DNA from 3 places in the Sulfobacillus sp. TH-112 genome. Region 2 is predicted to be linked to each of the others. Evidence: riboswitches for the same ligand, from Rfam matches in the RefSeq annotation. Region 2 holds a riboswitch; each other region holds the start of a gene.
The links. Region 2 has a riboswitch for cyclic di-AMP ahead of ACOJWD_RS11625 (amidohydrolase). Riboswitches for the same ligand answer to the same signal wherever they lie in the genome.

Region 1: another riboswitch for cyclic di-AMP. It lies ahead of ACOJWD_RS09505 (glycosyltransferase); the one in region 2 lies ahead of ACOJWD_RS11625 (amidohydrolase).
Region 3: another riboswitch for cyclic di-AMP. It lies ahead of ACOJWD_RS15160 (C40 family peptidase); the one in region 2 lies ahead of ACOJWD_RS11625 (amidohydrolase).

Annotation. Positions count from the first base shown of each region.
Region 1 is NZ_JBYCKN010000134.1:9,567-13,561, reverse strand. Features, by position in the region: gene ylxM (YlxM family DNA-binding protein) at 1-238, opposite strand, end outside; gene ACOJWD_RS09515 (hypothetical protein) at 325-663, opposite strand; gene ACOJWD_RS09510 (HAD family hydrolase) at 944-1,690, opposite strand; gene ACOJWD_RS09505 (glycosyltransferase) at 1,659-2,882, opposite strand; cyclic di-AMP (ydaO/yuaA leader) riboswitch at 2,965-3,089, opposite strand; gene ACOJWD_RS09500 (hypothetical protein) at 3,262-3,519, shown strand; gene ftsY (signal recognition particle-docking protein FtsY) at 3,894-3,995, opposite strand, start outside.
Region 2 is NZ_JBYCKN010000164.1:33,938-37,932, forward strand. Features, by position in the region: gene ACOJWD_RS11610 (peptide ABC transporter substrate-binding protein) at 1-372, opposite strand, end outside; gene ACOJWD_RS11615 (hypothetical protein) at 1,285-1,629, shown strand; gene ACOJWD_RS11620 (hypothetical protein) at 1,626-2,084, shown strand; cyclic di-AMP (ydaO/yuaA leader) riboswitch at 2,265-2,394, shown strand; gene ACOJWD_RS11625 (amidohydrolase) at 2,492-3,995, shown strand, end outside.
Region 3 is NZ_JBYCKN010000204.1:4,683-8,677, forward strand. Features, by position in the region: gene pyrG (CTP synthase) at 1-694, opposite strand, end outside; gene rpoE (DNA-directed RNA polymerase subunit delta) at 784-1,077, opposite strand; cyclic di-AMP (ydaO/yuaA leader) riboswitch at 1,256-1,414, shown strand; gene ACOJWD_RS15160 (C40 family peptidase) at 1,427-2,296, shown strand; gene ACOJWD_RS15165 (hypothetical protein) at 2,477-2,860, shown strand; gene ACOJWD_RS15170 (enoyl-CoA hydratase/isomerase family protein) at 2,848-3,603, opposite strand; gene ACOJWD_RS15175 (3-hydroxyacyl-CoA dehydrogenase family protein) at 3,630-3,953, opposite strand; gene ACOJWD_RS15180 (3-hydroxyacyl-CoA dehydrogenase family protein) at 3,976-3,995, opposite strand, start outside.

The sequences.
Region 1 (3,995 bases), on a different contig from region 2:
CCCGGATGGTATGAGCGGTCAGCAACCCTAATCGCGTCTCATAGTCCTCAAGAAGCTTTTCAGTGCGGTCCAGTACATCATGAACCGCGGCTCGGGAAATCTCCCGAGCTTCACCGATTTCCGCTAAGGACCAATCTTCCAGGTAATAGAGTTGCCAGACTTGCGCTTGGACGTCCGTTAAAAGAGGGCCATACATATCAAACAACCATCCCGCTCTAACCCGATCTCGCGATTTCACCAACATTCTCCTGTACCTGTAAAGGTATTTTCCTTAACAGCCGAAGCCGATTGTACCGAACCAGAAGCCGAAAGTCAACTCCCCGCCTAGAACTGATTCGATACTTCAGTGTTTTGTTCACTATAGCGCCGCTGAGAAATTCTTTCGCGAGCCTCTTTCACCTCAACCGAACTATGTTCACTCAGCTGCGCCACTCGACTCCAATTGATGACCACGGCATGAGGTGGCACCGCGCCGCGCCGCATATGCCCTTGAAGAAGCCCCATCGCCAGTGTCGCCACGTCTTCCTTAAAATCCTCTCCCTCAAAGTGACCTAAGTGCGTGATTCGCACCGGATAGCTCTCGAGGCGATAAACCCCTTCTTTAATTTCAAAACGCACTTCCCATGCCTCATCGTGAAATTCTACCGATAGAACCTTGACCACCAACATTGCCTCCTTGTACTTCCTTTTTCCCTGTGCCCATGATATGAATGGCATTATACCCATCCGAGCTTAGGAAGCCCCACCCACGCGGGATTACTCCCGCTGACATGGAGAGAACCCCATCCTTTGTCGTCGTTCCCTCATTCTATTCTCGATGACACGAACTCCCCTGCCATCTGGCTCCTTTGTATTATATCCCAGCGCACCGTTCACTACCGCATTCTGATAACAAGCCACACAAAAACACCGTTGCCGCGTATTCCAGCAACGATGTTTTGATTTATCCCACAAATTCTTGGTCAACCATCACTTCGGGATCATGGAGAAACTGACGCAATCCGTGCAATACGCCATAGGCGCCCTCATAAGGGGACCGCATAATCGCCTCTGGCAGCCTCTCTTTCAAAAGCACCGATCCGTTCGCGACCAACACGCCACGATAACGTCCCTCAAGGATGTCCCCATCGTTCTCCGCATCCCCAGCGACGAAACATTGATGCGCCTTGACGTTAAGTCGATTCAGAATATGCTTCAGGGCAGACCCCTTAAGCGCTCCTCGCGGTACCACATCCAATCGCAGTTGCTCCGCATCCCATAAGGTGCGGTGCATCACTCCGTCTTTCACCAGCCGTGCCTTGGAAGCGGCCAATTGCTCGTCGCCAGCCACTCGAAATGCCAAGCGCCAATGAGAACTGCGGCCTAAGAACTCTACTCCCGGCACTTGCTCTAAGCTCCGCATGACGCGACGCGGTGACCAATCACGACGCTGTTGAAAGGCCCAACTTTCATCCACTCGTCGGTCCGCGCCCCAAAAAATATCCGCTCCAATATCAGTACATAAGGCCAAGGGTTCCGGATATCCATAGCGGTGAATCAAGGGTTCGGCATTGGCTCGTGTGCGCCCCGTAAGATACACGACCCCGACCTCTGGATGCAGCTTGAGATACTGGGCCAGTTCACTCTCACCGCCATGCCCCACTAATGTACCGTCAATATCAGAAGCCAACACCCATTTGATGCCCGCCAAGGCCAGTCACCTCCTGATAGCAGCCCACCATCTGCTGAGCCATGTCATTCACGGTATGCAAGCGATGAACCTTCTCTTGTCCCACTTTCCCCATCTTGCGAGCCTTGGCGGAATCATTCCACAACTCAAGCACAAAATCCCACATCGTCTCGATCTGATCACGGTCCACAACATAGCCGTCCTCACCGTGATTAATCCAGTCCCGAACCCCCGGCACCCGAGACCCGACAACCGGAATTCCTGATGCCAACGACTCTAGCACCGCCATCCCTAACGTAGGCCCTTGATTCGGAGCTATCGCTACTTCAGAGGCCGCTAAATATGGTGCCACCCCGCGATGCGGCATCCCACCAACGAAAGTCACATGTGATCCTAAACGCTCCGCCAGCCGTGCCAAATCAGGAGAGACCGGCACGCCTTGTTGAACTTGCTTTCTCGTTCCGCCTAACACCATGAGCAAAAAGTCTTCGGGGAGATCTCGCTGTGCCAAGACATCTAGAGCCTCGCGAAGACCTCGCGCGAGTTCTAAACGTCCGACATAGGCCACCGGACGGCGCTTCACGCCTAGGGCCCGCAATACTGGCCCCGCATCACGACTAAAGAATTGCGTAGGATCGACCCCTGGAGGCACAACGTATACCGTCAATTCCGGGGTGTCGCGATGAATAAGTTCCGCCTCACTCAAATACGACACGACCACGGCATTCGCCTGATGTAACAGTCGCTTTTCCGCGGCTGCGCGTACCTCGTTCACATCTTCTCCCGGACGAACGCTCCATTCCGCCATTTTCACAGGAGAATGAACCCATGGCAGACCAGTCGCTTGGTGAATGCGCTCTGCGACGAGACCACTTATCCAATAATGGCTGTGTAAAATGTGGTGGTTACGCCCACTATCCTTCATCCAGGCTAGCGCTTCTGCAGCGAGACCATCCACCAATTCTTCCCAACTCTCTTCTTCTGGTCGACGCAACGCCTGCGACAGCCGAATGACCTGACCTAAGTGTCCTAAACTAAATTTTTCCGGCCACAAAGGATTGGCCTGTGCAGTCAATACGTCTACTCCATAGCCATATTGTTGGACGTTCTTCACCAGTTCGCGAATCAAAATTTGCTGCCCACCGACCGCACCACTGTCGCCATAGGTGAGCGGATCGGCATGCAAAGAAATTTCAAGAGCTCGACGTATCATCAAAGGTATCCTCCCTCAAAAACCTGAGACATAAAAAAAGTCCCCAGGCACCCCGGGGGGAGAGGGAAATTCATTAAGTTACACCTTGAGCCCCCAACGCCTACGAAGTTAGCTGACGGGTTAGGGCTGTGGTCATACCCTTTGCTTGCACAATTCACCCCGACTACCTGGGTCCTCCGCTTCCACCGAATTCGGCGCTTTCAAGGTACCCCTATTATACTGGAGAATCCCCCCAATCCGCAACTACCGAACGCGCACGAGAACCGTTCGACATTACTGCTTGTTTTCTGGACATCACCCCGAGTGGGCGCTACCATAGTCCTAATCCTTCTCCCACGACTTTCCACTCGCAATCTCCCCGAAAAGAGGTCCTGTTGTCATGCCCGATCGCCTCCCACGACTGCCCTCCTCCGAGGTTACTCATGACGGGCGTTCATGGAGTCAGGATGACATCCGCCCGCATACCCTGCATCTGGCTATTGAGACGGTCCTCAGGGCGCGTTTTTCGGCAGTTCATGACGCCCTGGCTAAGAAAACGCAGAGGTTAAGCACGGACGCCCTCTTGATCCTCCTCGCTCAGGTTGCCACGAGTCCATTGATGGAAGACATCCTCGACCAGGTCGACTATCTGGAATAGAGAGAATGTGCACTACACGCGTCCACAAGAATGGATGGTATCACCCCAAAGAGTGCAGAGACAAGGGCACTGTCGATTTCCGAGCCGTGCAGTACGCGAGACCGCTCAAGTCGGCTGCTTCGTTCCATCCTTAATGAGGAGAGAGGTGATGAGGTCAAAGGCAAGATTGTACTCTTGGTGTCGATGTTCCAACAAATCCCATTCATATTGACGATCCATCGGACCACCGCTTTCTTCGAAAATCAGTTATCTGCATGATATATTTCGTCGATGGAAACGCTCCGCACGCGGGACATAGATATCGCCTGATGATCATGCCAATCCCGCGATAATCCCTCTGTTCAGGCTCGGTGTAAAGAATCGCTTCGCGAGTTCTACGACATCCCGAGAATTGCTCGCACATAGTCGTCGGCATTAAAGACCATCAAATCGTCAAGCTTTTCCCCGACCCCTACGAACGCAATGGGAAGTTTCAA
Region 2 (3,995 bases):
TGCAGTCACAGGATTCCCATTAGACCACTTGTATTTGTCCCCTAGAGAAATGGTAAATACCGTATCGTTAGCATTGGGGGTGATAGCGGTGGCTAGGGACTTCTGGTAGTCAACTTGATTGGTTTTCGTAATGTATACCAAGGGTCGATACATCAGAAAGTTGATCTGAAAATTAATCGAGGTATATCCTGACTCACTCACTACGGGAAAAAACCAGTTGGGTGCGGTTTCTGGAGCCAAGGCGACCACCGCTGTGTCAGACACATTGCGCCCAGTGGCCGCTTTAGTCTGAGAGCTTTGACCACACCCCGCTAATACTACTGCAGAACTCACACAGAGGGCACCTGCCCATGCAAAACGATACCGCGTCACTCAACCCCCACCTCTCATCGATGTCAGAATCTCTTTTCGGAAAACGCCAAAATATCGTTAAGCATTATATTGATGTGCTGGTGGGTGTCGACCTCCCAATGGACGACCCTTGCGCTATTACCGATTAATGTACGGACTATAAACCCGTTTGTCTACAAATATCTTCGGTCTTCACCAAGATTCGCTTCAAACGAAGTACCTCTGGTACCGAACGTGTTGCGGGTACGATGGATACGATACTTCACCAAGACTCTCCACGACTAGCCACGGGAAACTTCTGGCTCCTTCATGAGTTAGTCCCTTTTCAGGGAAGGATAAATGGATGCCTCACACGTACCGAAAGTACGAGCCACAAGGTAGGAAACCATGCTACCCTAGCTTGGAATAGCATTGACGGAAGGACGGTATCCCCGTTTCCTCGTCACCACACATAGAAGACCAAGCGATCCGCCAAGACATTTCCGGGTTACCCTTTGGGATACTGGGGCTTTACCGGCGTCGACACCAAAGAATGGCGTCACGGCTACCACAGTTATCCCGCTATGATGATTCCCCAAGGTAGCGCAAAGTCTCATCAACCTGGTCAAGGAGCACCAACCATGCATTCGCTCCCTTTTTGATCCTTTCATGGGAAGTGGTACGAGTGTCGTCGAGGGCCTCTTAGCGGGTCTCACCACCGTTGGTTCGGACGTGAATCCGCTATCGCGTTTAATGACTCAGTCCAAGCCCACGGCTTGGACTCCAGAGGCGTGAATTCCTGTATGGAAAATCTGATGGCCTATGTCCAAAACCTCAAACTTTCCGAAGCCGACTGGCCACATTTTACCCACTTAAGCTTTTGGCATAAACCGATGGTAATTAACAATCTCACCCTTCTTAAACGCGACATCGAAGACACTGTGCCCGAGCTACATGCAAGCCTTCTTCTGGGTCGCCTTTTCTGATACGGTACGCTGGGTATCTAACAGTCGCAACGCCGAATTTAAATGGTATCGGCTGGACGAAGCACGACTTTTGCAATGGAATCCAGATGTCCGCGGAACTTTTCGCAAGGTTCTCACGCGCAATCAGATCGATCATCGACGACTTTGGGAAAAAGGTCGGCCTCCCTCAGTCACTGTACACGCCTTTAATGCCATGGACCTCTCGGAACTTCCGGAAGAAACCTTCGACTTAACGATGACATCACCACCCTACGGCGGCAACCGTACCGCCGTCGCCTATGGTCAATTTTCGCGGTTGTCTTGCAATGGTTGAATTTGGAACATACTGAAGGCGAACCCGCCCCCACCAAGTTGGATCAAGCCATGCTACGCGGGCTTGCTGCCACAGCACTGCAACACACCGTGCCATCTCCGACCTTAGTGGAGGCGTTGAGGCAAATTGAGCACGTCGACGCCACTCGTGCTCGCAAAGTATTGGCCTTTTATCAAGACCTCGACATCGCCTTAAAAGAGATCGTGCGTGTCAGTCGCCCAGGTAGCTATCAATGCTGGGTGGTAGGCCGTCGCACGGTAAAAAAGTCAGCTCCCGAAAACCATGGTATTATAGCGCTGTCACAACGCCACAGCCTCATCCCGGTGACTCATTTCGCACGAGTCATTCCTCATAAACGCATGTCCAAAGAAAACAGTCCTACAAACGCTGTGGGAGAGAAGGTGACCACGATGAACGGCGAGAAGATTTTTATCTTAAGAAAGCGCTCTGTGTGAGGGCGCGGAACTTCAGTGAGCGTCTAAAAATCGAAAATCTCATTATTAGCTTGGACCCTACCAGACGATGAATGCCGGAAGACTCGGTACGGTTTTCCCAGTGTTTAGTTGAGTGAACACCTATAAGTGGTTCCCACGTCGCTCGCCTCTCGTTCACTTTTATGATATAGTTCCCCCAGCATCTCTTTTTGGCCAAAGCATCGCAACGCGATGCACGGGGGACCCATGTGTATTTGGGGCGCACCAGTTATGGAGAGCACTTTCCGCTCTAGCCCGTCAGCTTACCCCGTCGGCGTGGAAAGGTCCACATTTGTAGACCGACTTATTTCACATGTTGATATTTTTCGTGTGTCTCCGCGTTGACCTCAACACATGCCCCCCACAACATATTGTGGAGGCGATACTGGTTGCACCACCAAGACACTTTAATATTGGCATCGTCGATTATGTCCCCTCTTCAGCCCGCCTCACTCGGAAATGCCGTGTGGGTTCGCGACGGTCGCATTCACGCTATTGGGCAAAAGGACCACTTCAGATCCCAAAGATTTTCCGAGGTCCTTCATTTCGATGGATCTCATCTTTTGCCTGGTTTTGTTGAGTCTCACGCTCACCTGTGGTGGATGGGCCAGCTAGCCTCGCAAATTGATTGTGGACCGCCACACAATCAATGCGTAGCAGATATTTTAGAAAAAATACGACAGGCTGCGCATACTCAACCGCGTGGCACATGGATCTTAGGGCATCACTGGGATGACACCGTCTTACACGAAGAACGGCCTCCTACGAAATCCGAACTGGACCGAGTGGCTCCCCATCATCCGGTGTACCTTCTCCACAATTCGGGACACTTGGCCGTCGCCAATCAGAGAGCCTTTGAGCTTGCTGGTATTAATTCGCAGACCACCATCGAAGGCATCGTTCATGGTGAAGACCGACAATTGACCGGATTATTACTTGAGTCTCAAGCGTTAGAGTCGATTACCCGCCACATTCCTCTCCCCACTATTAATGAGATGGTTGCCGACATTGGCCGAGCGGTGGAGCTCTGTCATCGTGCGGGAGTGACCTCCTCGGCAGACGCTGCAATGGGTCTTGGAAATCCCGAATCGGTGCAACGCGTGTGGGAGGCGTATCAACTGGCTGAAGCACGCCAAGTCCTGCGCACCCGTACGACCTGCTATGTTCGTGCCCACGGTACCAAAGATGAGATTCCGAGCGATCCCTCCACACCGTTTTTATCTGTACCCGGTATAAAACTATTCTCAGATGGATCAATTCAAGGGCATACTGCCAAGCTTATCGCCCCGTACTTCGATCGAGCTGACGAGCATGGGATTCTGGTGTTGTCGCACTACGATTTAGTGAAACGCATCCAGTCCTACCACGAACAAGGTGTCCAAATAGCCATCCACGCGAACGGGGACGCGGCCATTGAGACCGTCATATCAGCGTACAAAGAAGCACTAGGGGAGCGTGGCGCACCCGAAAGGCGCCACCGCATAGAACATGCGCAGATGGCGCATTTCGGCCAACTCCAAGCGATGGAGCATTTGGGTGTTTTGCCCAACTTCTTCATTGGGCATGTCTTTCATTGGGGCGATCGGCACCGCGATCGATTCATTGGTCCCGAGAGAGCCGAAAACCTCGACCCACTGGCGTGGGCGGATTCTCTTGGCATACAGTTTGCCCTTCATTCTGACTCTCCCGTGACTCCCATTAACCCGCTAGCATCTATTCTGACTGCCACAACTCGAAAAACCTCCTCTGGAAAGCTCTTGGGGTCCTCTCAACGAATTTCTATTGCGCGCGCATGGAGAGCCTATACCACCGATGCAGCCTATTTGGGGTTTCGCGAGTCGGAGGTGGGAGACATTCGTGTAGGCCAATGGGCCGACTTTGTGGCGCTTTCGC
Region 3 (3,995 bases), on a different contig from region 2:
CCACGTCACACATTAGCGCAATCTTATCGCGCATCTCGCGCGACAATGGCTTCTGCGTACGACATACTATGACATCCGGTTGAATACCGATGGAACGCAGCTCTTTCACTGAATGTTGGGTGGGCTTGGTCTTGGCTTCTCCTGCCGCACTTAAAAAAGGAACCAAGGTCACATGAACATACATAACTGACTCTCGCCCGATATCGGAGCGCATCTGACGGATAGCTTCCAAAAAGGGCAAACTTTCAATATCCCCGACAGTGCCGCCAATCTCCACAATGACGACGTCTGCTCCACTAGATTCTGCCACTCGATGGATTCTCTCTTTAATGGCATTAGTGATGTGCGGAATCACCTGCACGGTGCCGCCAAGAAAATCCCCTCGCCGCTCCTTACTGATGGTCGACCAATAAATACGCCCCGTGGTTACGTTGTTGGCTTGCGAGAGGTTAATATCCATGAACCGTTCATAGTGTCCCAAATCCAAGTCGGTTTCTGCACCATCTTGCGTGACAAAGACTTCGCCGTGTTGCAAAGGAGACATGGTACCCGGGTCCACATTGATGTAGGGATCTAATTTCAGAGCAGTGACCCGGATACCCCGCGTTTTCAAAATTCTTCCTAACGACGCGGCCGTAATCCCTTTCCCGAGCGATGACACCACCCCGCCCGTAATAAACACATACTTCGCCATCGTGGTTCCTCCTATTCAACTCAATACCCGGGTTCTACTATTTGCGCACCGAAGAGACGACATTAAATGGAGAAGGAGTCCGAACGGAGTTAACCGTCGTCCTCCTCGATGTCTTCTGCATCATCGTCATCGTAACTCGCACGATCCCTTCCTGATGCAGTCGCTCGCCCAGGCGATTTAGGCTGCCACTCCTTCAGTCCCCACGATGACCCCCCGCGATATTGAAAGCGGGAGTCCAAGTTAATATCGGTATAAATTCTAGAGGCTACTTTGGGCTCCCGATCAACGCCCAACTGCATTAGCGTCTCATCCAGCAAGTCTTGCACATCCATTGGCTGTCCTTGCGCCTTAAGCACTGCATAGGCGGCGTCCGTTGCTCTCATCGGTCATCCCATCCTCCGGAAAGTTTCCCAAGTATTATACCACTCTTGGCTCCTTTGTCTTACGCGAATTGGTCTCAATTTGTAAATTCCATTGTCCCACCTTCAGTTTTCCCCTATTTTCGCAAAAATTCTCCCTTATTTGTTGATCGATTGATGTTATGCGCCGTAAACTAATGCCATATTCAATATGCCGAATCCTTGATAGTCAAGGTACGGGGGATCCTAAAGCAACGTCTTTAGGTGGTGAATCCGATCCTGTGCGGTCGGTAGGGGGCTCCTTCTCCCCCGAACCACGGGTTATCCGCTACTAACCTCGGAGGCAGTAACGAGAAGGAAGGACGTATCACTGTTGTTCAAATTTAATCGAAAAATGTTGCCCGTTTTGGCTGGCACAGCTTTGCTGTCGATGTCACTTTTGTCGCAAACGGTCCAAGCCCAAGTCAAGACGGTCCACAATTTCCAAGCCACCCAGGGTCTTAAGACACAGCCTGTAAAGACCATGAGTGCCTTAGAAGATGTTGGATATGCAAGCGCAAGTGCTTCAGACTCATGGGAAGCTGCTCCGGCCGCCTATCCAGCAGGTTATTTGCACGAAGGGGACACCGGTCCCCAAGTTGTCACATTACAAACCGACCTGACGGATTTAGGTTATTCACCCGATGGCATTGATGGCATCTTTGGCCCTGATACCTTGGCCGCCGTACAAGCCTTTCAACGGGCACAAGGATTACCGTCTTATGGTCTCGTGGGCGCGTTAACCTGGAATGCGTTAAACCAGGCCTTATCCAGTTCCTCGATCACCAATGCCCAAGACCAGGTCAATCGTGGCAACGTATCTATTTCGGGATCGGCACTTGCAGGACTTGCCCTCCAATACCAGGGTTATGCCTATGTGTGGGGCGGAGATAGTCCCTCGACAGGATTTGATTGCTCAGGCTTTGTTCAGTGGTTATATGGTCAGTTTGGGGTGTCATTGCCTCATTCGTCTTATGCCCAATGGAACGATGGAACCCATGTCAGCTATGATCAACTGCAGCCCGGGGATATTATCTTTTTCACCACCGAAGGCGTCTTTGCTAACCATGTTGGTATCTACCTTGGCAACGGAGAATTTATTTCTGCCGCGACGCCCAGTCAAGGGGTCGTGGTTCAGAGCTTGAGTGAACCGTATTTCGCCGACAACTATGATGGCGCAGTACAGATATTCCCCAGTAACTAAGAGGAGGATGGAATGTATGAGAGACCGCTGGCGCCCCTGGTGTAAAAGGTGCTCATCGACCCTCTCTCCGACTCTCCTTCTCTCCCCGACACCCGGACTACGGTCCGGGTGTCTTCTTTATTTCCCAGCTACTCGGTGATCGAGAAGGATAACGACCACTTACTCGGGAGGTTTTAGCATATGGTACACACGAAGACGCAAGCCATACAAAAATCCGAACCAGTCTCGACTCAAAAGACTCGTCTATCAACAACACATCATCGCGCGAATCCCTTGGGCATCGGCCGATTATTAATCATGGTGCTCACGATAGCGTTACTCGGTCTGGGGCAAGGGATTTGGTGGTGGAGTGGTCTCGTTCTTTTGGTGCTGATTCTTTTGGCCGTCAGTCGTCAAGGACATGTTTTTGGCACCGCTTGGTCGTCGTGTGCCATGCTTCTGGCATTAACGTTTTGGCATCAACATATTATTCCGGATTGGGCCAGTATTGTGATCCTCGCTGCCGGCATGACGCAATTTGGGCTCAGTTTACTTCGTAATCCTCAGGATTCTTATCGCCCGTGAAATTGAGGACGTCGCTTGCCAAGAAATGCTTGAAGACCTTCGAGGGCATCGCTCGTCATCATGATGCGATGCATCGCCTGGGTTTCTCGTGCTTGACCGCCATCTCGATTATCGGCCATGAGGCCTTTTATTTCTGCCAATGCTAGCGGCGGTAAGCTCGCTAAACGATCAGCCACATTCAGGGCGACATCCAGCAATATGCGTGGCTCTACCACTTGATGTACCAATCCTAGCGCGAGCGCTTCCTCGGCATCCACAGAATCGCCGGTGAGAACCATCCTCTTGGCTTGAGACTGTCCAATCAGTCGCGGAAGACGCCAGGTTCCTCCCCAGCCGGGAATAATCCCTAAGTTCACCTCGGGCTGCCCAAAACGTGCACTTCTGGACGCGATGCGAATGTCTGTGGCCATCGCCATTTCATTGCCTCCTCCATAGGCGATGCCGTTAATGGCAGAAACCATCGGAAGACGCCCGGTTTCAAACTTCTGGTAAAGCTCGGCCCCTAAACTGATAAAATCCGCTACACTGCCGCCAAGTTTCATCACACTATTTAGGTCTGCGCCTGCGGCAAATGCCGGACCGGAACCCGTAATCACCACCGCTCGAATGTCCATGTTGCCTGCCGCCTCGGTCCATAAGTCCTGAAGCTCACGCAGGACTTCAAGACTAATCGCGTTGACCGGTGGATTTTGTATTGTCCACACTAAGACGCGATCCATTCTCTTCTCATTGACCGCACTCACCTTAAGTCCCTCCTCGATTGCGATGGCTACTCCTCAGACGCCGAGTACTGCAGATATCCGCGACCGGTCTTCACTCCCAAGTCGCCCTGTGCTACAAGAGTTTTCAGCGATTCGGGGGGACGAAACCGCTCACCGACGGAATTTTCAAGCTCCGTCAATTCGGCAAGCACGGTATCCAGTCCTCGCGTGTCGGCCCACTGAAACGGTCCGGTCGCGAGACCCGCTCCTGCACGCATCGCCACATCAATATCTTCAATACTGGCCATTTTCTCCTCATAAAGTCGCACACTCTCTAAAAACGTAGCCAAACTAAACCGCTGCAATAACTGCTGTTCTAGTGATTCATCCATGTTAAAAACACCCCCATGCTAATTAACGGTACGAATAAAAGC